4 regions of the Streptacidiphilus sp. MAP5-3 genome follow, and region 3 is predicted to be linked to each of the others. Evidence: riboswitches for the same ligand, from Rfam matches in the RefSeq annotation. Region 3 holds a riboswitch; each other region holds the start of a gene.
What was found. A riboswitch is a leader RNA that binds a small molecule or an ion and turns the genes downstream of it on or off. The one in region 3 is predicted to bind cyclic di-AMP.
Positions count from the first base shown of each region.

Region 1: it holds a riboswitch for cyclic di-AMP, as region 3 does, so the genes downstream of both, ABH928_RS05735 (transglycosylase family protein) here and ABH928_RS21845 (transglycosylase family protein) in region 3, are expected to answer to the same signal.
Region 2: it holds a riboswitch for cyclic di-AMP, as region 3 does, so the genes downstream of both, ABH928_RS20840 (family 16 glycosylhydrolase) here and ABH928_RS21845 (transglycosylase family protein) in region 3, are expected to answer to the same signal.
Region 4: it holds a riboswitch for cyclic di-AMP, as region 3 does, so the genes downstream of both, ABH928_RS25880 (M23 family metallopeptidase) here and ABH928_RS21845 (transglycosylase family protein) in region 3, are expected to answer to the same signal.

Region 1 is NZ_JBGCCL010000002.1:435,553-442,642, forward strand. Features, by position in the region: gene aspA (aspartate ammonia-lyase) at 1-1,212, opposite strand, end outside; gene ABH928_RS05725 (asparaginase) at 1,299-2,285, opposite strand; gene ABH928_RS05730 (FadR/GntR family transcriptional regulator) at 2,272-2,982, opposite strand; cyclic di-AMP (ydaO/yuaA leader) riboswitch at 3,291-3,484, shown strand; gene ABH928_RS05735 (transglycosylase family protein) at 3,487-4,632, shown strand; gene ABH928_RS05740 (MBL fold metallo-hydrolase) at 4,656-5,399, opposite strand; gene ABH928_RS05745 (DUF805 domain-containing protein) at 5,528-5,863, shown strand; gene ABH928_RS05750 (hypothetical protein) at 5,912-7,090, shown strand, end outside.
Region 2 is NZ_JBGCCL010000013.1:170,512-177,601, reverse strand. Features, by position in the region: gene ABH928_RS20870 (cold-shock protein) at 31-237, shown strand; gene ABH928_RS20865 (hypothetical protein) at 359-490, opposite strand; gene ABH928_RS20860 (ABC transporter permease) at 602-1,339, opposite strand; gene ABH928_RS20855 (ABC transporter ATP-binding protein) at 1,336-2,154, opposite strand; gene ABH928_RS20850 (TetR family transcriptional regulator) at 2,253-2,897, opposite strand; gene ABH928_RS20845 (TerC family protein) at 2,991-4,034, opposite strand; gene ABH928_RS20840 (family 16 glycosylhydrolase) at 4,266-5,474, opposite strand; cyclic di-AMP (ydaO/yuaA leader) riboswitch at 5,473-5,594, opposite strand; gene ABH928_RS20835 (TerD family protein) at 5,857-6,435, opposite strand; gene uvrB (excinuclease ABC subunit UvrB) at 6,602-7,090, opposite strand, start outside.
Region 3 is NZ_JBGCCL010000014.1:167,190-174,279, reverse strand. Features, by position in the region: gene ABH928_RS21860 (helix-turn-helix domain-containing protein) at 1-681, opposite strand, end outside; gene ABH928_RS21855 (GPP34 family phosphoprotein) at 952-1,677, opposite strand; gene ABH928_RS21850 (D-alanyl-D-alanine carboxypeptidase family protein) at 1,981-3,999, shown strand; cyclic di-AMP (ydaO/yuaA leader) riboswitch at 4,270-4,424, shown strand; gene ABH928_RS21845 (transglycosylase family protein) at 4,430-5,686, shown strand; gene ABH928_RS21840 (GNAT family N-acetyltransferase) at 5,843-6,136, opposite strand; gene ABH928_RS21835 ((4Fe-4S)-binding protein) at 6,274-6,735, opposite strand; gene ABH928_RS21830 (GNAT family N-acetyltransferase) at 6,779-7,090, opposite strand, start outside.
Region 4 is NZ_JBGCCL010000020.1:100,774-107,863, reverse strand. Features, by position in the region: gene ABH928_RS25890 (hypothetical protein) at 1-197, shown strand, start outside; gene ABH928_RS25885 (hypothetical protein) at 213-512, shown strand; gene ABH928_RS25880 (M23 family metallopeptidase) at 804-1,553, opposite strand; cyclic di-AMP (ydaO/yuaA leader) riboswitch at 1,566-1,693, opposite strand; gene ABH928_RS25875 (bile acid:sodium symporter family protein) at 1,725-2,828, opposite strand; gene ABH928_RS25870 (thioredoxin family protein) at 2,928-3,473, opposite strand; gene ABH928_RS25865 (undecaprenyl-diphosphate phosphatase) at 3,529-4,455, opposite strand; gene ABH928_RS25860 (MFS transporter) at 4,606-5,901, opposite strand; gene ABH928_RS25855 (MarR family winged helix-turn-helix transcriptional regulator) at 6,090-6,650, shown strand; gene ABH928_RS25850 (ABC transporter substrate-binding protein) at 6,798-7,090, opposite strand, start outside.

The DNA.
Region 1 (7,090 bases), on a different contig from region 3:
GACGGTCGCGCGCAGCGCCTCGGTGTTGGCGGTGATCCCGGTGACGCAGCGGTCGGCCAAGGTGAGGCAGGCGGCGCGCAGGTGGGTGACGGACTCCGACAGCGAGTGCAGGATGATCGGCTCGAAGGCGTTGAGCTGGAGCTGACCGCCCTCGGCGGCCATGGTGATGGTGACGTCGTTCCCGATCACCTCGAAGGCGACCTGGTTGACCACCTCGGGGATGACCGGGTTGACCTTGCCCGGCATGATGCTCGAACCGGCCTGCACCGGCGGCAGGTTGATCTCGCCGAGGCCCGCGCGCGGGCCGGAGGACAGCAGACGCAGGTCGTTGCAGCTCTTGGAGAGCTTGACGGCGATGCGCTTGAGTACGCCGGACATCTGGACGAACGCGCCGCAGTCCTGGGTGGCCTCGACCAGGTTGGCGGCGGTGACCAGGGGCAGCCCGGTCACGTCGGCGAGATGGCGGCGGGCGGCCTCGGCGTATCCGGCCGGGGCGTTGAGGCCGGTGCCGATCGCGGTCGCGCCGAGGTTGATCTCGTGGATCAGCTGGACGGCCTCGGCCAGTCGACTGCGGTCCTCGTCGAGCATGACCGCGAAGGTCGAGAACTCCTGACCGAGCGTCATCGGCACGGCGTCCTGGAGCTGGGTGCGACCCATCTTCAGCACGTCGCGGAACTCGACGGCCTTGCCGGCGAAGGCGTCCTGGAGGTGGGCCATCGCCTCCAGCAGGCCGCGCACCGCGAAGACGGTCGCGATCCGGACGGCGGTGGGGTAGACGTCGTTGGTGGACTGGCTGAGGTTGACGTCCTCGTTGGGGTGCAGGTGCTGGTACTCGCCCTTGGCGTGACCCAGCAGCTCCAGCGCGCGGTTGGCCACGACCTCGTTGGCGTTCATGTTGGTCGAGGTGCCTGCGCCGCCCTGGATGACGTCCACGACGAACTGGTCGTGCAGCGCGCCGGTGCGGATCTCGCGGCAGGCGGCGACGATCGCGGCAGCCTTGGCGGGCGCCAGCAGCCCGAGCTCCTCGTTGGCGAGCGCGGCTGCCTCCTTGACCGCGGCCAGGGCGTCGATCAGGTGGGGGTAGGCCGAAATGGGCGTGCCGGTGATCGGGAAGTTCTCCGTGGCGCGCAGGGTGTGGACGCCCCAGTAGGCGTCGGCGCAGATGTCACGGTCTCCGAGGAGGTCGTGCTCGCTGCGGGTTGCGGCGGTCATGGCGGTCACTGCGGTCATGGCGGGTGCGGGTCTTCTTCCTCGGAGTGGACGGTGACGAGGGCTCAGGTGCGGGAGAGCGCTGAGGGTCAGGCGGTCAGCGCGGGTACCGGTTGGACGCGCCCGACCGGGTGCCCGCCGCCCAGCAGCGTCTCGCCCGCGAACGCGGTGAGCAGCTCGGGGTCGACGCCCGCGCGGGCGAGCGCAGCGGCGGCGACCGGGATGCGCGCCCGGTTCGCGCCGTCGGAGATCTTCACGGCGATCGCCCGGCCGTCCGGCAGCGCGCCCACCTGGACGCCCTCGAAGCCGTCCTTGGCGAGCAGTCCCGGTACGGCGTGCATCAGCGCGGAGACGTCCCGGCCGGAGCCGGAGGCCATCTCGGCGTGCTCGCGCATCGCGTCCGCGACGCGTGCCTCGGGCGTGCCGGGCGCGGCGGTGGTGATGCGGGCGGCGGCGCGGGCGAGGCCGTGCAGCGAGACCGCGAACAGCGGCGCGCCGCAGCCGTCCACCGTGACCGTCGCGACGCGCTGCCCCGTCAGGTCCTCGACTGCTGCCGCGACGGCCTGTTGGAGCGGATGCGCGGGATCGAGGTAGTCGTCGAGGGACCAGCCGTTGAGTGTGCAGGTGTAGAGCATGGCCGCGTGCTTGCCGGAGCAGTTCTGCGCCAGCCGGGACGGCAGGCGTCCGGCACTGACCCAGGCGTCCCGGACGGTCGGACCGTAGGGCAGGTCCTCGGCGTTGCGCAGGTGGCTCTCGGTGAGACCGGCCAGCTCCAGGATCCGCCGGGCGCCGTCGAGATGGCGCTCCTCGCCGGAGTGGCTGGCCGCCGCCAGCGAGAGCAGTTCACCGTCGAGTGGCAGCCCGGCCCGCACCATGGCGACCGCCTGGATGGGCTTGAGCGCCGAGCGCGGATAGAACGCGGCCTCGATGTCGCCGAGTTCGAACGCGACCTGGCCGTCCGCGTCCAGCACGACGACCGAGCCGTAGTGGACGCCCTCGACCACCCCGCCGCGCACCAGGTGTGCGACGGGGGAGTGACGGGGTTCGCGTATCGCGGGGGAGTCAGCGAGGTTCACGCGTCGGATCCGCCTTCGGTGGGAGTGGGATGGGGATGTGGGTGGGTGTGGTGCGCCCGGGGTGCACGATGCTGCTGAGGGTCGCGTCGATGCAGTCGAGGTGGTGGGCCATGGCGGCGACGGCGTCGTCCTGGTTGCCGTCGACCAGCGCCTCGACGATCACGCGGTGCTCCCGGTTGGACTGCTCGCGGCGTCCGGGGCCCAGTTCGTTGAGGAACGACGACTGGCGTGCCAGGGCGTCACGAATCTCCTCGATCACCCGGCGGAAGGCCGGGTTCTGGGCGGCTGCGGCCACGGTCAGATGGAAGAGGCTGTCCATCGCGACCCATGCGGTGGTGTCCGTCTCCCGCTCCATCCGCTCCAGCAGATGGGCCAGCCGGTCCAGGTCCTCGGGGGTGCGGCGCAGCGCCGCGTAGCCCGCTACGGGGATCTCGACGTGCCGGCGCACCTCCTCCAGATCGCCGGCCGCGTAGTCGCCGAAAGTGGGCTCCTCGACCGCGTGGGCGATGACGAAGGTGCCCTTGCCGGTCCGGGAGGCGGTCAGGCCCATCGCCTGCAGGGCGCGGAGCGCCTCCCGCAGCACCGGCCGGCTGACCTCGAGCATGCGGCACAGCTCCGCCTCGGAGGGGAGCTTGTCGCCTATGGCGTAGTCGCCGCGCTCGATGGCCTGGCGAAGATGGCCGAACACCGCTTCCATCGCGCTGACGCGACGCGGCATTGCGCCACCTGTCTGGCTGTCTGACAGGTTCACCCGAGTGATCCTGGAGGTTGCGGATGGGGCTGTCAAGCGTGGATTTGCCACCCTGCGCGGGGGCGGCGGCCCACGGTGCCGAGCCGAGGCAGGGAGCGGTGCTGTCCGCCGCAGTTGATGAACCTTCAGGTGGCGAAGGCGGGTTGGAGCCCGTCGCGCGGGCATGTGGCCCTGCTCACAGAGGGCTCGCGGCGGTTGCCCTCGCCGTGTCGCACTGCCTAGCGTGCCGCCTGTCCGCGCATAGCGGACCCCGATGTTCCGGAACGCCGAATCCTGCCGCCGGAGGCTCGGGCAGCGCGAACATTCGGCCCGGCAGGGGCGGGGGAACCAGGTAAGTCGCTGCGCTCCAGAAGGTCCGCAGCTTGGGGTGAAGCCGTGCTCAGCACGGCCGGGCTAGCCCACGGTCCGAATCCGACAGCTCACCTCGCAGGCGTCGTAGAGGACCCTGCCATGCTCCTGTCCGGAAACGGCCGTCACCGCCGTCCCCGCACCAACCAGGCCCGTCGCCTGGCCACCGTCGCCGGTGTCGCCGGCGCCGGCATCGCCCTCCCGCTCGTCGGGACGTCCAGCGCATTCGCCGCCTCGACCTCCACCTGGGACGCCGTCGCCCAGTGCGAGAGCACGGGCAACTGGTCGATCAACACCGGCAACGGCTACTTCGGTGGCCTCCAGTTCTCGCAGTCCACCTGGGACGCCTACGGGGGTCAGCAGTACGCGTCCTCCGCCGACCAGGCCAGCAAGGACCAGCAGATCGCCGTCGCCGAGAAGGTCCTCGCGGACCAGGGCCCCGGCGCCTGGCCCGTCTGCGGCCCGCAGGCCGGTCTGACCCAGGGCGGCCCCGCCCCGGTGATCAGCACCTCCGGTTCGTCGAGCTCCGGGAGCTCCTCGAACAGCTCGACCGCTTCCAGCGACAGCGGCCAGGCCCAGGCGGGCTCGGAGGACTCCGACGGCGGCAGCTCCGCCGCGCCGAGCACGGCTGCTGCCGGCACGAGCCCTGCCAGCACGCCCGCTTCCGGTGCGACTGCCGGTGCCACCGAGTACACCGTCGTCTCGGGTGACTGGCTGTCGACGATCGCCGAGTCGCACCACGTCTCCGGCGGCTGGCAGGAGCTGTACCAGCTCAACAAGGCCACGCTCACCCAGGGCCCGAACCTGATCTTCCCGGGCGAGCACCTGCAGCTCACCGGCGCGGGTTCGTCGTCGAGCACGACCACGAGCACCAGCACGAGCACGACCGGCAGCGACGCGTCCGCCGGCAGCAGCGCCCAGAGCAGCTCCGCCGCGCAGCCCGCGAGCAACGCGAACCTGAGCGGTGACCCGCAGGCCATCGCCGCGCAGATCGTCCCGGCCGACCAGCTCGCCTCGTTCGACGAGATCATCTCCCACGAGAGCGGCTGGAACGTCACCGCCACCAACCCGTCCTCCGGCGCGTACGGCCTGCCGCAGTCCCTGCCGGGCGACAAGATGGCCTCCGCCGGCGCCGACTGGCAGACCGACGCGGCCACCCAGCTGCGCTGGGCGCTGCAGTACATGGACTCCACCTACGGCAGCCCGAACCAGGCCTGGGCGTTCTGGCAGGCCAACAACTGGTACTGACGGTCCGTGGCGCGGGGGCGGGGTCAGAGCGTGAGGCTCGTCCCCTCCTCCGCGGCCAGGACCTCCCCGTCGTAGGTGGCACCCGCCTCCGCGACGGACCGGCTCCGCTGGGCGCCGGGCCAGAAGTGCGTGAGCAGCAGCCGCTTGGCCTGTGCGTCGGCGGCCCACTGGCCGGCCTCGGCGGCGCTGAGCAGGTACGGGTCCCGGTCCGCGCCCTGCAGGGTCGCCCCGGCCACGAACAGCTGGGCCCCGGCCGCCAGTTCGCCCAGCCCTGCGGCGGGACCTGCATCGCCGCTGTAGGCCACGGCCACTCCTGACACGGTCAGCCGCACCCCCGCGTGCGGCACATGATGCGGCAGCAGCATCCCGTCCAGCCGGAACGGCCCGACCTGGTGACTCCCCGGCAGCGGATGCGGCGCGAACACCTCCCGCAGGTCCTCGCTCGGCTCCATCGCCTGCACGCGCTCCAGTACCCCGTCCGGGCAGTACAGCGGCGTGCGCCCGGCTCGTCCACCTCCGGCCCGCTCAGCCCCGAACGTCAGCGCCCGACCGAGCCCGCTCAGGTCCGCGCAGTGATCGGGATGCCCGTGCGTGATCACCACGGCGTCGACCTCGTCCGCCGTGCAGTGCGCCAACAGGCGCGGCAGCGTGCCGTATCCGAGATCCAGCACGACGCGGAACCCGTCCGCCTCCACCAGGAGCCCACTCGCCGCACGCTCGGCCTCTGGCCACGCGCCGCACGTTCCGAGTACCGTGAGAGTCGGCATATGCCCATTCTGGCAGGGACGTTGTAGCCGCGCAGGCGCTCACGACACCGGGGCACAACTCGCCGGGGACCGGTCCCCTCTGACCGTGGCTAGCTTCTTCCACAAGCCAGTCACACCTTGGAGGGGCCGTGAACTACTACCTGGACGTGCTCAAGAACTACGCAGGATTCTCGGGCCGGGCACGGCGCGCGGAGTACTGGATGTTCACGCTGTTCAACGTCGTCGCCGGCGCACTTCTGATCATCATCGGCGCCGCGATCCACTTCCCGCTGCTCTACGCCGTCTACAGCCTGGCGGTCCTGCTGCCCACGCTCGCGGTGGCCTTCCGCCGCCTGCACGACACCGACCGGTCGGCGGGCTGGATCCTGATCGCCCTCATCCCGTTCATCGGCGTGATCGTCCTGCTGGTGTTCCTGTGCCAGGAAGGCACGCCCGGACCGAACCAGTACGGCGCGAGCGTCTGACACATCATCTGACACAGAGGGCGGCACACATCGGGGGAGGATGCTGCGATGGCAGGCGACGGGGGAGAAGCGGTCAGGCGCGACGGCCCTGGCGGCGGAGCGGTGGTACTCGCGTGGCCGATGGGGGCGCGGGACCGTGCGGTCGTGCCGCTACGCCCGCTCGACGCGAACGACATCGTCAAGGGCGTCTTCGCCACCGTCCGGCGGTACTTCTGGCCGCTGTACCTCCCGCTGCTGATCGTCGCCCTCGGCAGCACAGTGGTACTCGGCGGCAGCGCGTGGGCCGCGTGGGGACTGATCACCTCCCCGCACCTGCACGGCGGGCGGATGACCACAACGCGCGGGATCGAACTGGCCCTTGCCGCAGCCGTGGTCATCGTTCCCGCTCTGTTGTGCGCGGTCCTCGCGTCCGCGGTCACCACGGCCGTCTGTCTCACCGTCCTCGGCCATCACGCGGTGCTCGGCCGACGCCTGACGGCCCGCCAGGCCTGGGCCGAGGCGCGCCCCCAGTTGCGGCGGACACTCGGCACCCAGCTGCTGACCTCGCTGGTCGTGGTCGGCGTCCTCCTGCTGTCCGTCCTTCCGGCCGTCGTTCTCGGCCTCGCTCTCCACAGCGCTGCTGCCGCAGGGTTGGCCCTGCTGCTGCTCTTCCCCGGCCTTGCCGCAATGCTGTACGTCGGGGGCAGGCTGCTCTATGCCACACCGGTCTCAGTACTGGAGGGCATGACCCCCACGACTGCGCTGCGCCGCTCCTGGCAGCTCAACCGCGGCGTCTGGTGGCGCACCTTCGGCATCTCGCTCCTGCCCGGCATGGTCGGCCGGGCGGCGACCCAACTGATCATCGGCGTCGGTTCAACCGTCGCGGCTCGGTACCTCCCACCGGAGCTTCTCTACGGTCCGTCGGGCAGCAAGGTCCACCTGTCGGCAGACAGTCTCATCCTTCCCGTCTCCATCGTCGTGCTCGCGTTCGTTGTCGCTGCGGTCGTGACGGCGCCGCTGACACCGCTGACTCTGGGCCTGCTCTACCTCGACCGGTGCTTTCGGAAGGAGAGCCTCGAAGGCACACTGCGCGCAGCGATTTGGGGCGAGGTGCGCTACGGCTCCTCTGTCCTGTTCCCGGTCCCGCCGGGGTTTCCGCCGCGGCCCCCGGGCCGCAGAACGACGAAGCCTGCGGACGAATACCCGCGCCACGGTGAACAGAAGCCCAACAAGGGGCGCGCGATGATC
Region 2 (7,090 bases), on a different contig from region 3:
GCTGATCAACTCTGGAACAAGGAGAAACCTATGGCCAGCGGTACTGTGAAGTGGTTCAACGCCGAGAAGGGCTTCGGCTTCATCGAGCAGGACGGCGGCGGCGCCGACGTCTTCGCGCACTACTCGAACATCAACTCTCAGGGCTTCCGCGAGCTCTTCGAGGGCCAGAAGGTCGAGTTCGACGTCACCCAGGGCCAGAAGGGCCCGCAGGCGGAGAACATCACCATCGTCGCCTGATCTCAGTCCGATCGCGGTTCGTCCGCATCGTGAGACAGAAGCGGTAAAGGGGCGCCCCGTCCGGTTCGACCGGACGGGGCGCTCGCGCGTTCCGGACTCTCCGCGAGCCCCCGGAACCCGCCTATGCGGCGTTCCGCCGACGACGGGGCCGACCCTCGTCGGGGAACTTGAACCCACCCATCAGGAAGGCCAGCAGGCCCGCGCAGATGACGATCACTGCGATGGAGAAACCGAACATCGCCAGGATCATCATGGTGTGCCCCTTTCCTCGCCTCACCCGACCCTAGAACAATTCGGTCATGCCTGCGATTCAAGTGCATTCCGGGCGCGTCGCAGCCTGCCGTGCCCCAGGCTCTGGTGCGCCTCAGGCCGTGCGGCGGCGCAGGGTTGCTGCTCCGAGGGCGAGCGCCAGCAGCGTGCAGCCCAGCACCACGCCCAGATCGACCGCCACACCTCCGCCGAAGCCGGACTGGTGGGTCAGCTTGTCCATCGCGTCCACCGCGTAGGAGAGCGGCAGCACGTCGGAGATCCAGCGCAGCAGCGTCCCCATCTCGGCGCGGGGCGTGAAGAGACCGCAGAGCAGCAACTGCGGTAGCAGGAAGGCCGGCATGAACTGGACGGCCTGGAACTCGGTCGCCGCGAACGCCGAGACGAAGAGGCCGAGTGCCATGCCCAGCACCCCGTCGGCCACCGCCACAGCCAGCAGCGCCCAGCTCGGCCCGGCGATGTCCAGCCCGAGCAGACCCACCGTCAACCCGAAGGCCAGCACGCCCTGCACCAGCGCGACCAGCCCGAAGGCGAGCGCGTAGCCGAGCAGCAGGTCGAGCTTGCCCAGCGGCATCGTCAGCAGCCGCTCCAGCGTCCCGCTGGTCCGCTCGCGGAGCGTGGCCACGGCGGTGACCAGGAACATCACGATCATCGGGAAGATGCCCAGCATGGGTGCCCCGATGCTGTCGAAGACCTGCGGGGAGCCGTCGAAGACGTACTTGAGCAGCAGGATCAGCACGCACGGGACGACCAGCAGCATGGCCACGGTCCGCGGGTCGTTGCGAAGTTGCAGCAGCACCCGGCGGGCGGTGGCGAGAGTCCGGCGGAGGTTCATCGGGACTCCTGAGCATCGGTCCGGCGCGGAGCTTCGACATCGGGGCGGCGTGGAACGTCAGCGTCGGTGCGACCTGGGGCTTCGCGGTCGAAGCCGGAGACGAGCTTGAGGAACGCCGTCTCGACGTCCGGTGCGCCGGTCGCCGCGAGGAGGCCGGTCGGCGTGTCGTCGGCCAACATCCGGCCGTCGCGCATCAGCAGCAACCGGGTGCAACGGGCGGCCTCGTCCATGACGTGGCTGGAGACCAGCAGCGTGACGCCGTCGGCCGCGAGCCGGTGGAACAGCTGCCACAGGTCCTGGCGCAGCACCGGGTCCAGGCCGACCGTGGGCTCGTCCAGGACCAGCAGCCGGGGCGATCCGAGCAGCGCCGCCGCCAGCGAGACCCGCGCACGCTGACCGCCGGAGAGCTGTCCGACCAGGTCCTTCTCCCGCCCGGCCAGGCCGACCTGCTCCAGCACCCGCGCCGGATCGGTCCTGGGCGCGCCGAGCACCTCGGCGAAGTAGCGGAGGTTGGCCCCGATGCCGAGGTCGGCGTAGACGGACGGGGCCTGGGTGACGTAGCCGACGCGGTCGCGCAGCTCGGGGCTTCCGGCGGGGCGGCCGAGCACCGTGACCTCTCCGGCCGCGGTCTTCTGCACGCCGACGACCGAGCGCAGCAACGTCGTCTTGCCGCAGCCGCTCGGGCCGAGCAGGCCGGTCACCGAGCCCGTCGCGACGGTGAGGTCGAGCCCGTGCAGCACGGGGCGTCCGCCGCGGACCACGCTGAGGCCGCGGACCTCGACGGCTGCTCCGGCCGCGGCGCTAGAATTCATCATGTGATGAGTTTTGCTCCGCGCAGCGCCACCCGTCAAGCACCCGAACAGACCGAAACCCGGCCCGAGCTCTCCCTGGCGCTCCCAGGCTCACCCCTGACTCACCCCGCGAGATACCGCTGGATCGTCGGCGCCAGCAGGGACACCAACTCCTCCGGGCCCACCGAGGCGATCGGCTCTGCGGCGACGATGTAGCGGACCATCGCCAGGCCGATGATCTGCGAGATCACCAGCTCGACCCGCAGCTCCGGCCGGTCGACGGCAAGGCCCTCCGCCAACCTGCCGACCAGCTCGCGGACCATGAAGTCGCGCAGCAGTTCGGCGATGGCCTCGCTGGCGACGACCGTCCGCACCACGGCCATCAGGCGATTCAGCACCTCCGGCTGCTCCCACAGCGCCACGACGAAGCGTGCGACCCGCTCCCCCACCTGCGCCCGGTCGCCGTCCAGGATCACCGCCGCCACGGTGGCCGGGTCGATCGGGAAGTCCAGTGCGGCCAGGAAGAGTTGCTCCTTGCTGCCGAAGTAGTGGTGCAGCAGCGCCGGATCGACCCCGGCCACCCGGGCGATGCCGCGCATGCTCGCCTTCTCGTAGCCGCGCGCGGCGAACTCGGCGCGAGCAGCGTCCAGCACCACGCCACGGGTGTCGGCGCCGCCGGGCCTGCGCCCGGTGCGTTTGGCGGCCGCCTTTCCGGCGGCCTGGGTTCCGGCCCGCTCTTCGGACGACGGCGGCTGAGCGTCACTCATGTCTCCATCCTCGCCGACGGACGCCGAATGTTCTTTCACGCAGGGGCCATGACGCCGCAACAGAACAGGTTCAGAAGCCGCTGCGGGTGCACCTCACCGGGCGGACGCCTCCTCGGCGGACGCGGCACGCTCGGGCTGCTTCCGCGAAGCCCGCAGCGAGGTGACGGTGGTGACGGCGAGCACCACGACGATGAACCCGAGCGAGAGCGGGGTGCTGATCTCCGGCACCCCGTGCGCGCCCGCCTCGTGCAGGGCGTGGAGCAGCAGCTTGACGCCGATGAAGCCGAGGATCACCGACAGGCCGTAGGAGAGGTGGACCAGTCGCGTGAGCAGGCCGCCGATCAGGAAGTAGAGCTGGCGCAGGCCCATCAGCGCGAAGGCGTTGGCGGCAAAGACGATGTACGGGTCCTGCGTCAGCCCGAAGATCGCGGGGATCGAGTCCATCGCGAAGAGCACGTCGGTGCTGCCGATGGCGAGGATCACCACCAGCATCGGGGTGATCAGCCGCCGGCCGCCCTCGACGACGACCAGCCGCGTGCCGCGGTAGCCGTCGGTGGACGGGAATCGGCGCTCGACGTCCCGCAGGAAGCGGTTCTCCCGGTACTCCTCGCCGTCGTCGGCGGTCATGCCGGTGTCGGCGGTCATGCCGGTGCCGGCAGCGGGGCCGGTGGCGTGTCCTGCCCTGGCCTCCTTGATCAGCTTCCAGGCCGTCCAGATCAGGAACGCGCCGAAGAGGAAGAAGACCCAGGAGAAGCTGTCGATCACGGCCGCGCCGGCCGCGATGAAGACCGTGCGCAGCACCAGCGCGATCAGCACGCCCACCATCAGCACCCGCTGCTGGAGCTCGGCCGGGACGGCGAACTTCGCCATGATCAGCACGAAGACGAAGAGGTTGTCGACGCTGAGCGACTTCTCGGTGATGTAGCCGGCGAAGAACTGACCGGCTGCGGCTCCGCCCGAGTGCCACCAGAGGAAGCCGCCGAAGAGAGCGGCGAGGACGACCCAGACCACGGTCCAGATCCCGGCCTCGCGCAGCGAGACCTCATGGGGCTTGCGACCGCCGACGAGGAAGTCGGCGGCGATGAGGACGACGAGTACGGCGATGGTGACGGCCCACAGGGCCACGGACACGTCCATGGACGGGTTGCTCCTCCGGCAGGCGACAGCTGTTGTCTGCCGGAGGTCTCCTCCGCCCCACCGTCGATGTCGGTGTGGGCCGACGACCCCGGTCGGTGCTGGGCACCGACGTGCTGACGGGGACGTCGTTTCAGGGAGTACTCCCCTCCGCTTCCTGCCGAGGCTAACAGCAGCCCCGGCAGGAAAACGTAAGGAATCGCGCGAGTGCGGCGCTAGCGGCGCTCGCGGCGCTCAGTTGTAGACGCGGACGTAGTCCACGGAGAAGCTGATCGGCTCGGTGCCGCTCGGGGCCGGGTGGTACTGGCCCGCGGAGAGCGACAGGTTGAGGATCAGGTAGGCGGACCAGTTGGCGCCCACGCCCGTGTTGTCGGAGTAGACCTTCACGCCGTTGATGTACCAGTCGACGGAGTTGGCACCGTACTTGGTGCCGATGGTGACCCACTGGCCGGGCTTGATCGCGTTCGCGTCGGTGTAGTAGTCGTGCGCGGCGTTGACGTGGTTGGAGAGCTCGAGCAGGTTCGGGTTGTCCGGGTGGTACTCGAACGAGTCGATCTCGCCGTTGCCGTTCTTCCAGGTCCAGAGCGCGGGCCAGGCGCCCTGCTGGGTGGGGAGCTTGACGCGGGCCTCGATGTAGTCGCCGGTCTTGACCTGGAATCCCTCCTGCGAGCCCTCGGTGGTGAGCAGACCGGTGGTCCAGGCCTGCCGGCCGTTCTCCAGGGTGTGCGAGCTCGGCTGGGCGGTGAAGGTGGCGACGCCGCCCGCAACCGCGACGTCGTTCGGGTCGAGCCAGTCCAGCTTGTTGTCGCTGGGGTTGTGGTCGCCGTACTGGTAGGACGAGGTCGTGGTGCCGACCCAGCGCTGGCCCCAGGTGATCGGGTTGTTGAACTCCTCGTCCCAGACCGGGGTGGTGGAGGTGGCGACACCGGCGGGCAGGCTGCTGCTCGGAGCAGGCGTCGACGGAGCCGAAGTGGGTGCCGGGCTGGGCGTCGACGCGGACGTCGGCTTCGGGGCCGGGGCCGGGGTGCCCGTGGTGGCGGCGGAGCCGACGGCCAGCGTCTTGGCCGCCAGGTTGTGCCAGCCTGCGGCGTCCAGGTAGGCGCCCATCATCGTGTAGCGGCCCGGCGCGAAGGTGCGGCTGCCGGCGTGGAAGGTGAGCCCGGTCGGGCAGATCCGCGCGTTGCTGTCCCACTGCGGGAAGTCGACGTTGTTGCCGGACGCGTCACGGACGGCGACGCCGAGGCTCCGTACGGTGGTGCAGGCGGTGGAGCGGACCGTGAGCGTGACGTTGGCGGTGTTCCCGCTGGTGGTCGCGGTCAGGCCGGTCTCGCTGACGCTCGGCGTGGCCGCCTGGGCCTGGGTCGCCACGGCGCCGCCGAGCAGCAGGGCGGGCGCGGCCGTGAAGGCCAGTATTCGGGCAGGGGTGGACAGGGTGGATCGCATGGCGCCTCTCCGACGCCTGCGAGGTGAGCTGTCGGGTTCGGGCCGGAAGGCTGGCCCGGCCGCGCGGCGGCGGCTTCACCCCGAGCCCCGACCGGTCCCGCGCGTGGGCGCAGGGCAGAGCGGGGCGCTTACCTGGTTCCCCCGCTCCGGCCCGTGGTACTCGTGCGATCCGGCGTCGACGGGCAGGACAAGGCGTACCGGCGCACGGTGCCCGTCTGTGGCGACGGACTCGGGCAGGTTAGGCAGATGAGGTCGGCGCGCCCCAAGCCCTCGAAGGGTATTGAGGGCTATCTCACAGATCCTTTACACGACGCAGAAGGCCCTGCTCAGAGCCTGCTCAGGCGCTGCCAAGGCCCTGCCGAGGCCATTGAGCCGACCCTGCTCAGAGCGCCTGCTCGATCGCCGGGAGCATCTCCTGGAAGGTGCGGCCCTGTGCCGGGATGCCGATCGCCGCCATCTGCCAGCTGCCGCCCGCGTCCCGGTAGACCTTGGCCATCACCTGGCCGGTGTGCGGGCCGCCGCCGCTGAGCGTGAAGCGGGCCAGCTCGTCGCCGGTGGCCTCGTCGACCAGGCGGCAGTGGGCGCGCTGCACCTCCTGGAAGCTCTGGCCGTTGTAGGAGTTGACGGTGAAGACGATCTGGGTGATCCGGTCGGGGACCCGGCGCAGGTCGACCAGGATCGACTCGTCGTCCTCCCCGCCCTTGCCGCCGACCAGGTTGTCGCCGGTGTGGCGCACCGAGCCGTCGTTGCTCACCAGGTGCTGGAAGAAGACCACGTCGGCCAGCGAGCCCTGGGAGTAGAGCACCGCCGAGGCGTCCAGGTCGATCTCGCGGCGGCGGGTGCCGAACAGGCCCTTGCGCGGCGCCGCCTGCCACCCCAGGCCCATCCGCACCAGGGACAGCATGCCCCCGTCGTCCTTCTCCAGACTTACGCTCTGACCCTTGCTCAGATTCACCGACACGGCACGCCCCTCCCGAACTCGTTCGCGAACCGCAGCCTCGGTACCGGCGCCCGTCCGGCTCCGACGCAGCCCTCACTGCACCATACGACCCGGACGGGCCTGCGGGTTCCCCGGGAGTGCCGACGATCACTCAAGCGGTGCACTCGGGCGCACTCAAGCGGTGCACTCAGGCGAGGCCGGCTTCGCGCATCTGGCGCAACTCCTTCTTCAGTTCGTTCACCTCGTCGCGGAGCCGCGCGGCGACCTCGAACTGCAGCTCGGCCGCGGCGGCGTGCATCCGGTCGGTCAGCTCGCCGATCAGCTCGGCCAGTTCGGCGGCGGGCAGGCTCTTGGCGTCCTTCTTTCCCGCGGCGGCTGCGGCCTTGGCGCCGAGCGCCGGGACCGGGGCCTTCTGACCGCGCCCGCCGCCACCGCCGCCCTGGCGGTAACCGGTGCTGAGCAGCTCGGCGGTGTCCATGTCCTCGCGGGCGAGCGAGTCGAGGATGTCGCCGATCTTCTTGCGCAGCGGCTGCGGGTCGATGCCGTGGTCGCGGTTGTAGGCCTGCTGGATCTCGCGACGACGGTTAGTCTCGTCGATGGCCCGCTCCATCGCCGGGGTGATCCGGTCCGCGTACATGTGGACCTGGCCGGAGACGTTACGGGCGGCACGGCCGAT
Region 3 (7,090 bases):
CTCCAGGATCGAGAAGTTGGCGGTCATTCCCGGGTGCGCACCGATGCCGAACGGCAGCACCTGGACGGTGACGTGCGGCAGCGTGCTGGCCTCGATCAGGTGCTCCAGCTGCGCCCGCATCGTCTCCGGGCTGCCGACCACCCGGTGCAGGGCGGCCTCGTCGATGACGGCCCAGAGGCGGAGCGGTTCGTCGCTGTTGCGCAACAGCTCCTGACGGACCATCCGGACATCCGTCCGCTTGTCGATCTGTGCGGGCTGCGCCTCCGGCTGGATACCCGAGACCACGGCGTGCGCATAGTCGCGGGTCTGCAACAGGCCCGGGATGAAGAGCGACTCGTAGGTCCGGATGCCCACCGCCTCGGCCTCCAGGCCGATGTAGACGCTGTACGGGACATCGCCGAACGCGTGCCACCAGCCGCGCTGGCGCGACTCCTTGGCCATGGTCATCAGGCCGTCGACCATCGACTGGTCGTTGACCCCGTAGACCTCGCAGAGGTCGCGGACGTCACGCTGACTGATGCTGCGTCGGCCGTTCTCGAGGCGGCTGATCTTCGACTGTGAGACCAGCAGTTGCTGTGCGACCTCCTCCGCTGTGAGGCCCCGTTGCTCGCGGAGCCGTCGCAGCTCGGCGCCGAGACGGCGGCGGCGGACGGTGGGATTGACGCTGCTGGCGGTGGACACTGTCTCTCCTGGGCATCGGTGGTCAGGCACGCCCCTGTGTCAGCAGAATGCCACCTCGACACGCCCTCATGTGGTCCAATCGCCGGGGATGTTGACGAATCCGCTCAAAGACGGAACGATTCTGCGCCCTCGTGCGTCGTTGTGAGCGTGGGCCGTTCTTACCTGACAGCACGCTCCTCGGTGACAGCGCGCGCGTCGGGCATGCGGGAGAGCGGCGGCGAAGGGTGGTTCGCCGCCGCTCCGGTTCGCGTGGACTCGGCGCGCGTAGGTCTACCGCACGCCGGCGCGCACCATGCCGGTGGACACCGACGGTCTGGCGGCGGCTGGGCGTGCCGGGGTCGGCCGGGTGTTGTTCGCCCGGACCTGGGGCGTCGGCAGACCGTTCTGCACGTCCATGACCGCATGCGCGACCATGCCGCCGAGGGGGTCGTAACGAATCAGGTCGCGCAGGCGTGACCGGCACGAGCGACCTTCGTTACCTGGATAGAGATGCTTGCCGAGGCCGACCGCGTGGGCCAGTGCGGCGAGCGCGGCGGTGCGCGGGTCCGGAGGGACCCCCGTGCGGATCGCCGTGTCGAGCCGTTCCTTGATGGCGCTGTTCGTGCACTCGTCCGACGCCTGGTATCGGGTCGTCGGTAGCACCCCGCACACCTGGCCCGGCACGGCCTTGACCATCGCGCACCGCTCCAGGTGCGCGAGATAGGTCTGGCGCAGGCCCAAGCGCGGGCCGCCGATCCACTGCACGGCGCGCACTGCACTGCCACGTCTGCGCAGCAGTTCGAGCGCGTGATCGAGGGTCGGGTCGCCGGTCGGCCGTGGATTGACCACGGTGATCCGGTCCCCGTCCGGGACTATTCGTCCGGCCATGGCCAGCTCGACGAGCTGCGCTCCGGCCAGTCCGAGATCGAGCGTCTGGGGCTGCGCTGTGGTACCCGTGGCCGGGTCCAGAGCGAGCAACAGCAGCTCCTCGGGAATTGTTCTGCGGCTCTTGCCCATCCAAGCCTCCCCGCGTGGATGCACAACAGAGTGACGCCTCTCACACCCTGCTGTCGAGAGGGCCTAGAGAGTGACACGACTCCGTGATCTTTCGGAACCGCCGCACCGCGCGTCCGCGTCTGGCCGAGGGGTGGGGAATCGCCGGACTGCGGCCCGGTGAGCAGGAATGGCCCCGCGCGTGCAGGAGACTGGTCCCTGCACGCTTTGTCGACGTCGGTGAGCAGGGCCGACGCGGCAGTCACAGGCAGGTTTGCAGGGACGGTCCTGCACGGGTGCGTGCAGGGACAGAGGAGGCTGGGTTACGTGGGTGAGTCCCCCGACAGGTCGCAGCGGACCGCGGGCGCGGAGCGGGAGCCGGAACGCGCGGGAACCGATCCCGCCGTCCCCGCTCCGGACGTGGAACCCGCGACCGAGGCGGAGCCTGAGGCAGCAGCGGAGGCGGAGGAGAGCGGGCAGCCGGAGGAGCACGGGGAGGATGCGCCCGAATCCTCGGTCGACGTACCGACCCGTGTGCTGCGCGCCCTCGACTCGGAGCCGGAGGTTGCCAAGGAGCCCGAGGCTGAGTCCGAATCCGTGGAGGAGTCGAACAAGCCCGAAGCGGAGAGCGAGGACGAGCCGGAGGCTGAAGCACCGGAGGCGGAGGAAGCTCCCGAGGCTGAGGCTGAGCCCGACGCCGGCGCCGGCGCCAAGGACGAGCCTGCGGACGAGGCTGAGGCAGCCGAGGACGCGGAGGACGCCGAGGAAGAAGAGCCGGAGGCGGAGGCCGAAGGCGAGGCGCAGCCCGAAGCCGCCGAGGAGCCCGCCGCCGAGGACACCGACGAGTCCGCCGGTGACAAGCCCGCCGACGACGGCCCCACCGGTGACGAGGACGAGACGCGGGCCATGCCCGTCTTCCCGCCGCCGCTCCCGCCGACGCCGCGCGGCGGCGCGGGCGGGCCCGGCGGCACGGGCGGACCGTCGCCCGAGCCCGTTCCGGCCGGGGCCGGGGCCATGGGGACCGCCACCGCTGTGATGCCCTCGCCGGAGACCACCGCCGAGGCGATGGACATCCTGGCCACGCTGAGCCGTCGGCCGATGACCCCGGCCCGGATCGCGCTGCGGCGGATCCGGCTCTGGGGCACGTTGCTGCTGGTCCTCGTGATCGTGCTCGGCGCGGTGCAGTTGCTGCGTCCGATCCCGACGCCGACGCTCCAGTTCACCGGCGAGCAGAGCTACACCTTCTCCGGCGGCACGCCGAACCTCACCTGGCCGACGGCCGGTCAGGCCGCCGTGGCCGTACCGGGGCTGGGCGTGCTCGGGCACAGCGGGAGCGACAACCAGGTGCCGCTGGCCAGCGTCACCAAGGTGATGACCGCGTACATCGTGCTGCACGACCACCCGCTCAAGGTCGGCGACCAGGGGCCGATGGTGCCGGTGGACGCGGCAGCGGTGAACGACTACAACACCGGTAAGCCGCAGGGTGAGTCGGTGATGAAGGTCTCGGTCGGCGAGCCGCTGACCGAGTACCAGGCGCTCCAGCTGCTGCTGATCCCCTCCGCCAACAACGTCGCCCGGCTGCTGGGCCGTTGGGACGCGGGCAGTGACGCCGCCTTCGTGCAGAAGATGCAGAGCACCGCGGCCGGTCTGGGCATGACCAAGAGCGTCTACACCGACCCCAGCGGTCTCGACGCGACCACCAAGAGCACGGCCAACGACCAGCTCAAGCTGATCGAGGCGGCCATGCAGATGCCGGTCTTCAAGGAGATCGTCAGCACCCCGTCGTTCAACGCGGCGGAGAACGGCATCACGCCGAACACCAACACGCTGGTCGGCAGCAACGGCGTCATCGGCATCAAGACCGGCACCAGCACGGCGGCCCTCGGCAACCTGGTGTGGGCGGCGGAGCAGAACGTCGGCGGTGCGCAGCAGCTGATCCTGGGCGCGGTGCTGAGCCAGCCCGCGATCGGGCCGGGGCCGGGGCAGGGCATCCTCGCCCAGGTGCTGCAGAAGAGCCAGCAGCTGATCATCAGCGCCGAGAGCGCGCTGCAGTCGCACGTCGTGATCAAGAAGGGCGACGTCGTCGGGTACGTCGACGACGGTCTCGGCGGACACACCCCGGTCGTGGCCACCGCGGACGTCAGCGTCATCGGCTGGAGCGGCCTGTCGGTGAGCACGTCGCTGCAGCCGCTCGCCGGACAGTCCGTCCCGCACAGCGCAGCCGCCGGGACGGCCGTCGGCAACCTGGTCGTGGGCAGTGGTGCCGGAGCGCAGACGATCCCGGTCGCGCTGCAGTCGGCGCTCAGCACTCCGGGCACCGGCGCGAAGCTGACCCGACTGGGCTGACGCACTGTCAGATCGCTCTCTCAGATTCCCCGCTTGAAACGGGCCCGTCCGTCGGACGGGCCCGTTGTCATGCCCGGGGGTGCAATCTTGACGACATTTCGGACATCTACGCAGGGTTGGAGTGCGAACCAATGACGGTCGATGTGACGGACCTCTCAACGGCCTTTGATCGGCTTGAGGTTTGAACTTCGATCTGCCTACGGTCGGCGTCGTTCGCACTTAAGCGGAACTGACATCACCGGAACGCCGAGTCCTGCCGTCGGGGTTGTCAGCTGTCACCCGACGCACACCACGGCAGGAGCGGGGGACCCAGGTAAGTCGCCGGGAGCGTGTCGCTCCCGGCTCGGGGTGAAGCCGTGCTCTGCACGGCCGGGCGACTCCGGCCCGAACCCGACAGCTCACCTCGCAGGCGTGGGAGAGGACCCACACCATGACTGGTCGCCACCGCGCGCCCAAGATCGCCCGCCGTGCCTCCAAGCGCCTGCTCGCCACCGTCGGGCTGACCGGCGCAGGCCTCGCCCTTCCGCTGGTCACCGCGACCGGCGCCCACGCCGCCACCGTCTCCACCTGGGACTCCGTCGCCCAGTGCGAGAGCAGCGGTGACTGGTCGATCAACACCGGCAACGGCTACTACGGTGGCCTCCAGTTCTCGCAGTCCACCTGGGACGCCTACGGCGGGCAGCAGTACGCGTCCTCCGCCGACCAGGCCACCAAGGACCAGCAGATCGCCGTCGCCGAGAAGGTCCTCGCGGACCAGGGCCCCGGCGCCTGGCCCGTCTGCGGCCCGCAGGCCGGTCTGACCCAGGGCGGCCCCGCCCCGGCGATCAGCACCTCCGGCTCGTCGAGCAGCTCCAACTCGACCGGCTCTTCCGGTTCGACCGCCGCGAGCGACTCGTCGGCCGCCGGCAGCACCAGCAGTTCCTCCGAGTCCGGCTCCGCCGCGTCCAGCGCCTCCAGCGCCCCGGCGACCGGCGGCTCCTCCGCCGGGCACTACACGGTCCGGACCGGCGACTGGCTCTCCACCATCGCGCAGAAGCACGATGTCTCCGGCGGCTGGGAGCGTCTGTACCAGCTGAACAAGGCGACCCTCACCCACGGCCCGAACCTGATCTTCCCGGGTCAGCAGCTGGTCCTGGGCGGCAGCGCCGCGTCCGCCCGGGCGGCACAGCCCTCGAACGACTCGGCCGGCGACTCGGACAACGACTCGTCGTCCGCCGCTTCGTCCTCGTCCTCGAACGCGTCCGCGAGCTCGAACTCCTCCGGCTCCACCCAGGCGTCCACCGGTGCGGCGACCTCGTCGAGCAGCTCGACGCAGGCCGGCTCCGGCGCGGCCGCGACGGCGATCGCCTTCGCCGAGGCGCACGTGGGCGACTCCTACGTCTACGGCGGCAACGGCCCGAACGCGTGGGACTGCTCCGGTCTGGTCCAGGCCGCTTACGCCCAGGCCGGGATCAGCCTGCCGCGCACCTCCGCCGACCAGGCCTCGGCCACCACGCCGGTCTCCCTCAACTCGCTGCAGCCGGGTGACCTGCTCTTCTGGTCCAGCGACGGCAGCGACTCCGGCGTCTACCACGTCGCCATCTACGTCGGTGGCGGCCGCTACGTCGAGGCTGCCAACCCGAGCTCGGGCGTCAAGTGGGACACCATCAGCGACTACACCCCGAGCTTCGCCGGTCGCGTCTCCTGACACACCGCACCAGGTGTGGCGTGGTGGGCCGGTCCGGGTGACCTGTCTGGCTCGGACCGGTCCGCCGCGTCGCTGTTGACGGGTTGTCGTCCGGAGGTGAGACGCAGCCCGTCGGGATTCCTCTCCCTCATGCACCCGGAGTACCGGATGCGCCGTTCACTCGGCGTCGTCCTGGTACTCCGGGTGTCGTGTCAGCCAGGCCTTGATGAACGGGCAGGTCACCTGGACCTTGATGCCCCGGCGGCGGCCGTCCTCCACGGCGGTGCGGGCCAGCAGGCCGCCGATGCCCAGGCCCTCGTAGGCGGGGCCGACGACGGTGTGCTGGTAGATCACCCGGTCGTCGTTGCGGACGTACGAGGTGAACCCGACCAGCTCTCCCTCGATCCGGGCCTCGAACCGCTGCGCCCCCGGCGCGTCGGCGACCGTGACCTCGGCCTCGCTCGTGCTCATCCTCGCCGCCTCCTGACGGTGCTGCTGCCCGTGGCTGTCCGCTTGCCGTCTTGTCTCTTTGCAGCCGTTCGTCCCTTGCAGTCTCCGTCACGCGGGCCGATTTCCCGGGAACGGACACGCGTACGTGGCCGTGTGTCTCAGGCCTCGTGCCAGCCGATCCGCTCGTGCGAGCCGTCGCAGAACGGCTTGTTGGCGCTCGCGCCGCACCGGCACAGCGCTGCGCGTACCTCGCGGGAGGGTTCGGCCGCTCCGGCAGGCGCCTCGATCCGGAGATCGCCGCGGACCAGCAGCGGGCCGTCCGGCTCCGGCGTGATCACGGTGGGACGCTCGGGCTCCTCGGCGGGGCCCTCCGGCAGCAGGTAGTGCAGTGCGCCCGTCGGGCACGCGCGCACGGCGGCGGCGACCCGCTCCGCGTCGGCGTTGGCGGGCTGGATCCACGGCCGCCGCTCCGGGTCGAACACCTCCCCGGCGCGGCGCACGCACTCGGCGTAGTGCCGACAGCGCCCGGCGTCGTAGCGGACCCGGATGCCCGGCGCCTCGTAGACCTTCACGCGATCGCCCGGCGGCAGCCCTTCGAAGCCCGCTTCTGCGTCCTGCATACTCCCATGGTCCGTCGCGGGCGCATTCACAGCAGGCCGGTGGTCACCACACGTCGCCGTCGCGCCAGTCGCAGGTCAGCTCGGCGGTCAGGTCGAGCTCCGGCGCCGGGCCGGAGGCCACGGGCAGCACGAAGAGGCAGTCCTCGGCGTCCGGCGTCCGGACCACCCCGGCGGGTGTCAGCGCCGATGCCCGGCCCTGCCACCGCTGCCAGCCGCGGGCGGCGTAGAACCCCATGGCCTCGTCGGTCGCCGCCAGCGCCCCGACGTCGTACGCGCGCCTGATCACCCGCTCCAGGGCCGCCATCACCGCCCCGCCGTACCCCTGCCCGCGCAGGCGCGCCTCGACGCCGACGCC
Region 4 (7,090 bases), on a different contig from region 3:
CGAAGTGGAAGCGCGAACGCCTGCTGCCGGTCCCGACGACGGTCGACCCGTCGGGCCGCGTCTTCATGGGCGCCCACCTGCGGATAGGCGGCGGTGGAACGGCGCCGCGCCTGCACTATCACGATGACTGCTCGAACACGGGCCGGGTCTATGTCGGATACATCGGCCTGCATCTGCACAACACACGCACGAACTGACGGAGGTTCACGGTCATGGCTCAGGTCCCTTCCTCGCTGATTGCCGCGAGCGGACTCATCGGCGGCTTTGCCGTCGCCCGCGCGACGAAGCGGAGGGAACTCGGCGGGGTCGCTCTCGCCGCGGCGGGCGGCGCAGCGGCTCTGCAGTGGCGCAAGTCCGCGGGCCCGCGCACGGCCGCCGCGCTCGGCGGCCTCTACGCGGCGGCGTTCGCCGGCTCCCACCCGCTGGCGAAGAAGATCGGCGCCTGGCCGTCCGTTCTGACGGTGGCCACGGGCATGGCGGCAGCGTCCTGGGCCCTGGCGGACCGGAAGTAGTCGACCAGAAGTCAGAAGCAGGGGGCGTGGCAACACCCCTGGGGCGCGGGGCTCTGCTGATCTGCGGCTCCGCCGCGTGGGCGCGACCAGCTGAGCCCGCGCTCCCGCAGGAAGTTTCACGATTCAGGGCGCGGGGAACTGCGCGACAAGCCACTCGGGGCAGATGGTCCTCAACGAACTGAGTCATCCGCATGGGGTGGTCTCTCGCGCAGTTCCCCGCGCCCCTGAATAGTGCAACTTCCCCGCCTGCGCAGCCTGAGACGGTGCAACTACCTCAGCTGCAGAAAGCTTCTAGAGGTTCACGCCTCGCGAAGCGAGCCACGCCGTGGGGTCGACTGGCTCGGCGCCGTCCGGGCGGATCTCGAGGTGGAGGTGGGGGCCGGTGGAGCTGGCCGTCGCGCCCACGCGACCCAGCGGCTGGCCCGCTGCAACCGAACCGCCGCCCGCGACCGTGATCGCGGAGAGGTGGCAGTACCAGATCTCCGTGCCGTCCGGCAGGGTCTGGACGACGCGGTAGCCGTAGCTGCCCGCCCAGCCTGCCTCGGTGATCGTGCCGGTGCCCATCGCGCGGACCGCCGTGCCCGCCGGGGCCGCGAGGTCGAGGCCGGCGTGCAGGTGGGCCCAGTAGGAGCCCACCGCGCCACGGCCTGTGTCGCTGTGGACCGCGGTGAGGGGGGCCACCAACGACTCCGCCAGGCGGGCGCGTTCGACCGCCTGCGCCTTCGCGGTGGCCGCGCTCGCGGCCTCCCTGCGGGCGGTGTTCTCGGCGGCGCGCTGCGGGACGGCCTGGGCGAGGATGCGGTCCGCAAGGGCCACACCGGCGTCCGAGCCGTGGCTGGCCGGAACCTGCTCGTCGTCCTGGAGCCGCATCGTGCCGGTGGGGCCACCGTGCTCGGAGTGGTCCGCCGCGAGGGCGGGACCGGCCAGCCCGATGACGCTGCTGGCACCGACCGCCATGGCCGCGAGGCCCAGTGCGGCACCGCGCTGGCGCGGCACCGTGGCCGTAGGCTCGGCGACGGTCTCGACCGGGTATGACGCCATGACTGGCGTGCTCCTTTCCGTCCCTTCGCCGACCGGGTTAGCTGACGGGTTCGGAGAGGGCGGTCTCCTACGGCTGTGAGGCCGATTCACCCCGGGGTACGTGGGTCCCCGGCTCCGTGAGGATTAGGCGATCCGCGCGACGGCCGCGCGTACTGTTATTGAAAGTTAATACTAAAGCCGTCTGAAACCAAGTACTTCCCGGGGTGCAGTTGGGACGGCAGCGCCTCCAGCTGAACCTTCGTCATCAAGTCGGTCATTTCGGACAAGTGCGCCGACGGAGCCCGCCAGCACCTTCTGGAGCAGGCTGTATGCCAGGATCGGCAACAGCACCGCCGGGTTGCCGGGCATCCTGGTGGCCGCGACGACCGCGCTCGCACTGCTGTTGTTCATGCCCGACGCGTACGTCAACGCGATGGCGTCCGCCCGCGGAACCCCGAGCCGGACCGCCAGCACCCACCCGATCAGGAACGAGCCCGCGCACATCGCCGCCGCCGCGACGACCACCAGCACCAGGAAGTCCGGATCAGGACGCTCGATCACCTGACGCAGCGCGCCGCAGGCGTTGGTGTAGCTGAGGGTCACCACGACCAGCAGGTTGACCGCCTTCACCGCCGGCAGCCAGCGCTCCCGCGCCGCGCCGGACGGCAGCAGGCGACCCGTCAGCAACCCTGCCGCGCACGGCAGCACGACCGCCAGGACGGCGAACGCGCTGCACGCGTGCTCGGCCACACGATGCAGGTCGGCCGCGTACGGACCGGAGGCCAGGAATCCGCCGAGGTGCAGACCGAGCGGGATGGTGAGCGGGCTCAGCATCGTGCTGCCCACGACCAGGCCGAGCGTGAGCGTCGCGTTGCCCTCGCTGCCCTGGGCGAAGACAGTGGCCCCGGCGGCGACCGGCATTGCCCCGACCAGGGCCAGCCCGACCAGCAGGCTCTGCGCCTCGCGCGGGTTGTGCCAGCCGTCGGCCGCGAGCGCGCCGACGCCGAGCAGCAGCGTCGGCAGCAGGGCGTTGGAGGCGATCCCGACCAGCAGCGCGCGGGGACGCCGCAGCAGCGAGGGCAGCGTCTCGGCACGGGCGGTGAGGCCGGCGTTGAAGACCATCAGCGCCAGCAGCCCGGCCTGGAGCGGGAAATCGGCCCCGCCGACATGCGCCAGGCCCACCCCGCGCAGCGCGATCCCCGGCCCCGGCCACACTGCCGCGAGGACGTAGGCGAGCAGCATGATCCAGAGCAGGCGTCGCTGTACGGCGGCGAGGAGGGTGGAGAGCGGACGCATGAGGGGCACCGCCTTTCGTGCTTGTGGCGGCATCAGATCAGGTTCGCATCCGCACTGTCCCGCTGAGCTGGGGCGATTCATGACATCGAGTGGATTCCGTCATGATCGGGAAGCGGGATAGAGCCAGTCGACAAGTCGATTCGCGACGTCGTCGGAGGAGAGGGTGCGTGCGTTGGCGAACGATCCGTCCTGGGTCGTGGCGCGGACGCTGCCGTTCGGGTTGAGCACCACCAGGGCCGGGATACCGCTCTTCCTGAGGTCGATCCAGCGGGCCACGAGGGCGGTGTTGTGGTCGAAGTGCCCGACGTCGACGGTGACGAGGTGGTAGTCGCGCGACAGGACCAGCCACGCCCCGGCACTGAGCGAACGCTGCGCCAGCACCTGACAGTCGGCGCACCAGCCGGCGCCGAACTCGACGATGACGGGCCGCCCGTCCCTCCGGGAGGCCGCCTGCGCGGCGGCGAGCTCGGCCGTGGCGTCGGCGGCGGGGTTGTACCCCGTCGGCACGGGCGCGGGCGAGACGCTCGGCAGGGCGACGAACGGCGTCGCGTAGTGCGGGCCTGGCGCCCGACCGGAGACCTGCACACAGGCGGCGAGCAGCGCGAGCGGCAGGAGGCCGAGGAGCAACGCACGGAGTGAACGCACGTCACCCAGTGCAACACCGCGACGCGGAACGGCCCGGCTTCGACGCGCCGTTCGCCTAGTTCATGGACAGGTAGGCGAGACTTCCCGCGCCCGCGACGAAGCAGTAGATCGCGAACGGGGTCAGCGTCTTCGTCTCGAAGTACTTGGTCAGGAACCGCACCGCGACGTAGCTCGCGACGAACGCGCAGACCCCGCCGACAAGGAGCTGGCCGTGGATGCCGTTGCCCGCGGAGCCCAGCAGTGACGGCACCTTCAGCAGCGCCGCACCGCCGATCACCGGCGTGGCGAGGAGGAAGGCGAACCGGGCCGAGTCCTCGTGGCGGAGGCCCTTGAAGATGCCTGCGCTCATGGTGACGCCGGAGCGGGAGATGCCGGGGAGCAGGGCGAGGATCTGCGCCGCGCCCACGATGATCGCGCTGGACCAGCCGAGCTTGACGATGCGTCGGTCGGAGAGGATGTCCGGGTGCAGGTGCTCGTCGCCGGGCATCAGCGCCGCGTCGTTGGCGCGGCGTCGGCCCGTGCCGCCGCGCTTGAGGCGCTCGGCGCCGAAGAGGACCAACCCGTTCAGCATGAGGAAGAGGGCGGCCACGGTCGGTTTGCCGAGGATCTCGCGGAAGACCTTGTCCAGGGCGATGCCCGCGACGCCGACCGGGATGGTCGCCACGATCAGCAGCCAGGCCAGTTTCTGGTTGACCGTCTCGATCCGGCGCTCCTTGACGGAGCTGAACAGCCCCTGCAGGATCCGTGCCCAGTCCCGCCAGAAGAAGACGACCAGCGCCAGCGCGGTCGCGACGTGCAGCGCCACCAGAACGTTGAGGTAGGTGGACCCGGGCGCCGAGACGTTGAGGTCGTTCGAGTAGGGCGGTCCCAGCAGCGCGGGCACCAGAAGGCTGTGTCCGAGGCTGGAGACCGGGAACAGCTCGGAGACGCCCTGGAGCAGGCCGACGCCGATCGCTTCGGGATAGGTGAACACGGACGACATGACGACCCTGGGCTGCTGGGAGGGATAGGGGCAGCCCGAAAGTACTACAGAGATGTAGACGGAAAGGGCGGATATGACGGCTGTTCATCGACGCGATGGTCGAAGTTCACCGTCAATCCGCCCCAAGGTTCTCCTGAGCTTCAGGCGGCGTCACGCCGCGGTGCTGAGCTCCTCGACGCGCGGCACCGAGCCGGTGACCACCGTCGACGCGACCGGGGCCGCGTTGTCCGCGGCCTTCGGCAGGACCCGGCGCAGACGCACCGCCGCGACCGTGACGCCGAGGCAGCAGAGCGCCAGCGTGGCCAGGTAGACCGTCGACAGTCCGGCGCCGACCAGCAGCACGCCGACGGCCGGGCCGATCGCGATGGCGACCTGCTTCACCAGCGAGAACGCGGCGTTGTAGGTGCCGAGCAGTCGCGCCGGAGCAAGGTCGGCCACGATCGGGCCGAGCGTCGGGGCCAGCAGGGCCTCACCCGCGCCGAAGAGGACGTAGGTCATCATCATCGAGCCGACCGCCAGGCCGGACCCGCCGTGGAAGAGGCCCGCGATGCCCGCGAAGACCCACGCCGCGAGCCAGACCAGGCCGGTCGCCGCGATCGCGGTCGTCCGACGGCGACGCGAGGTCATCCGGACCACGAACATCTGCAGCACCACGATGGCGAAGGTGTTCGCCCCGAGGCCGAAGCCCAGCGCGGACGGGGAGATCCCCACCGTGCCCGTCGCGTAGGCGGCGACGCCGCTCTCGAACTGGCCGTAGCAGGCGAAGAAGATCAGCCCGGCGAGGACGCAGAGCTTCACCATCGCCCGGTCGCCCAGCAGCGTGCGGAAGTCGGACTTCCCCTTCACGCCCTTCGCGGCGTCCGCGACCGCCGAAGCGGCCTCCACAACCGGAGCGGGCAGCTTGACCGTGCCGGTCACCGCGGCCAGCACCAGGAACATCAGCGCCTCGATGCCGAACAGCAGCGTCAGGCTGGCAGGACGCGACACGTCGACGATCTGGCCGCCGATCATCGCCCCGATGCCCATGCCCAGGTTCACCAGGGTGAACTGCAGCGCGAAAGCGTGCGCGCGGGTCGCCCGGGTCGAGCAGCGGACCACCATGGTCGCCAGCGCGGGCTGGCAGGTGGTGACGCCGGCCCCGAAGAGGAACGCGGCGACCAGGATCGTCCACTGCGTCGTCGCCAGCCCGAAGGACAGCGCGCCGAGGGCGGTCAGCACCGCGCCTGCGACCAGCACGGGACGCGGCCCGTACCGGTCGATGCCGCGCCCGCCCACCGGCAGCACGGCCAGCGCGGCCGCGGCGAACAGCGTGAAGACCAGCCACGCGGTCATCGAACCGAGACCGCGCACCTGCTCCACGTACACGAACATGTACGGCAGCGTGAACCCGCTGCCGAACGCGCTGAGCGCGTTCCCCACCTGGACGCGGCGCAGTGCCCCCTGCATCGTCGTCGTCTCCCCAGCCATCGCCTTCGCCATCACGCGCACCGCCTTCCCGCTTCCCGCGGTCACCACGGTCGTCTGCCGCCGTGGTCCGTCGTCCCTCTTACGTTTCGATCGAAAGAGTACACTACTAAAGTCTTCCGAGCGAAACTTTTAATCCCGGTAGGCTTGAGCATGAGATACTGACGGGTATGACCGAGTCGTCCCAGGAGCCACCCGAAGAGCTCGCGATCAGTGAGCAGGTGGCCGTCTACCAGCGCGAGTTCCCGAACGTGGACCCGCAGGTCGAGACCATCGTCTCGACGCTCAACCGGCTGACCAGGCGGATGTCCGTCGCCTACGGCCGACACCTCAACGACCTGGGGATCTCCTCCGCCGATTGGGAGGTGCTGAAGGCCCTCATCGTCGCGGGCGCGCCGTACCGGCTGGGGCCGGGCGAGCTGGCCAAGCGGATCGGGCTGACCCCGGCGGCGATGACCCACCGGGTCGACCGGATGGCGGCGGCCGGACTGGTCACCCGCAGCCGGGACGAGAGCAATCGCGTGCGCGTGAACATCGAGCTGACCGAGCTCGGCCGCGAGAAGTGGCTGGACTCGATGCGGATGGCAGCGGTCTTCGAGGAGAGCCTGCTGCAGGATGCCGCACCGGAGGAACGCGCGGAGCTGGCCGGCGCGCTGGGGCGGATGCTCCGCCGCGTGGAGGAGGACCAGCCCGACGGCGTCGGGCGGGTCGAGGATCTGGAAGAGAGCTGAACTCTGCGCTGCCGCAGGTAGTTGCACCATCAGGGGCGCGCGGAACTGCGCGAGCAACCACCCGATGCGGATGGCCCTGCCCGTTCAGCGACTCACCACGCAGGGTGGCTTGTCGCGCAGTTCCCCGCGCCCCGCGCCCCTGTCGGCTCAGCCGAGGCCGTTGGACTTCAGCCACGCCTGCGCAGCGGCGAGCGGGTCCTGGCCGCCGCCGTTGACCGCCGCGTCGAGGGTCATCAGGGACGCGGTCGTCAGCTTGGCCTGGACCGCGTCGACCGCGGCGGCCGCGCCCGCCGGGAGGGACTTCGCGGCGAGCGGGATCACGTTCTGGAAGCCGAACAGGTGCTGGTCGTCGACCAGGGTGGTCCAGCCGTTCTTCTGGATCGACGAGTCCGTGGTGAAGATGTCCGCGACCTGGACGTCGTTGTTCTTCAACGCCGCCT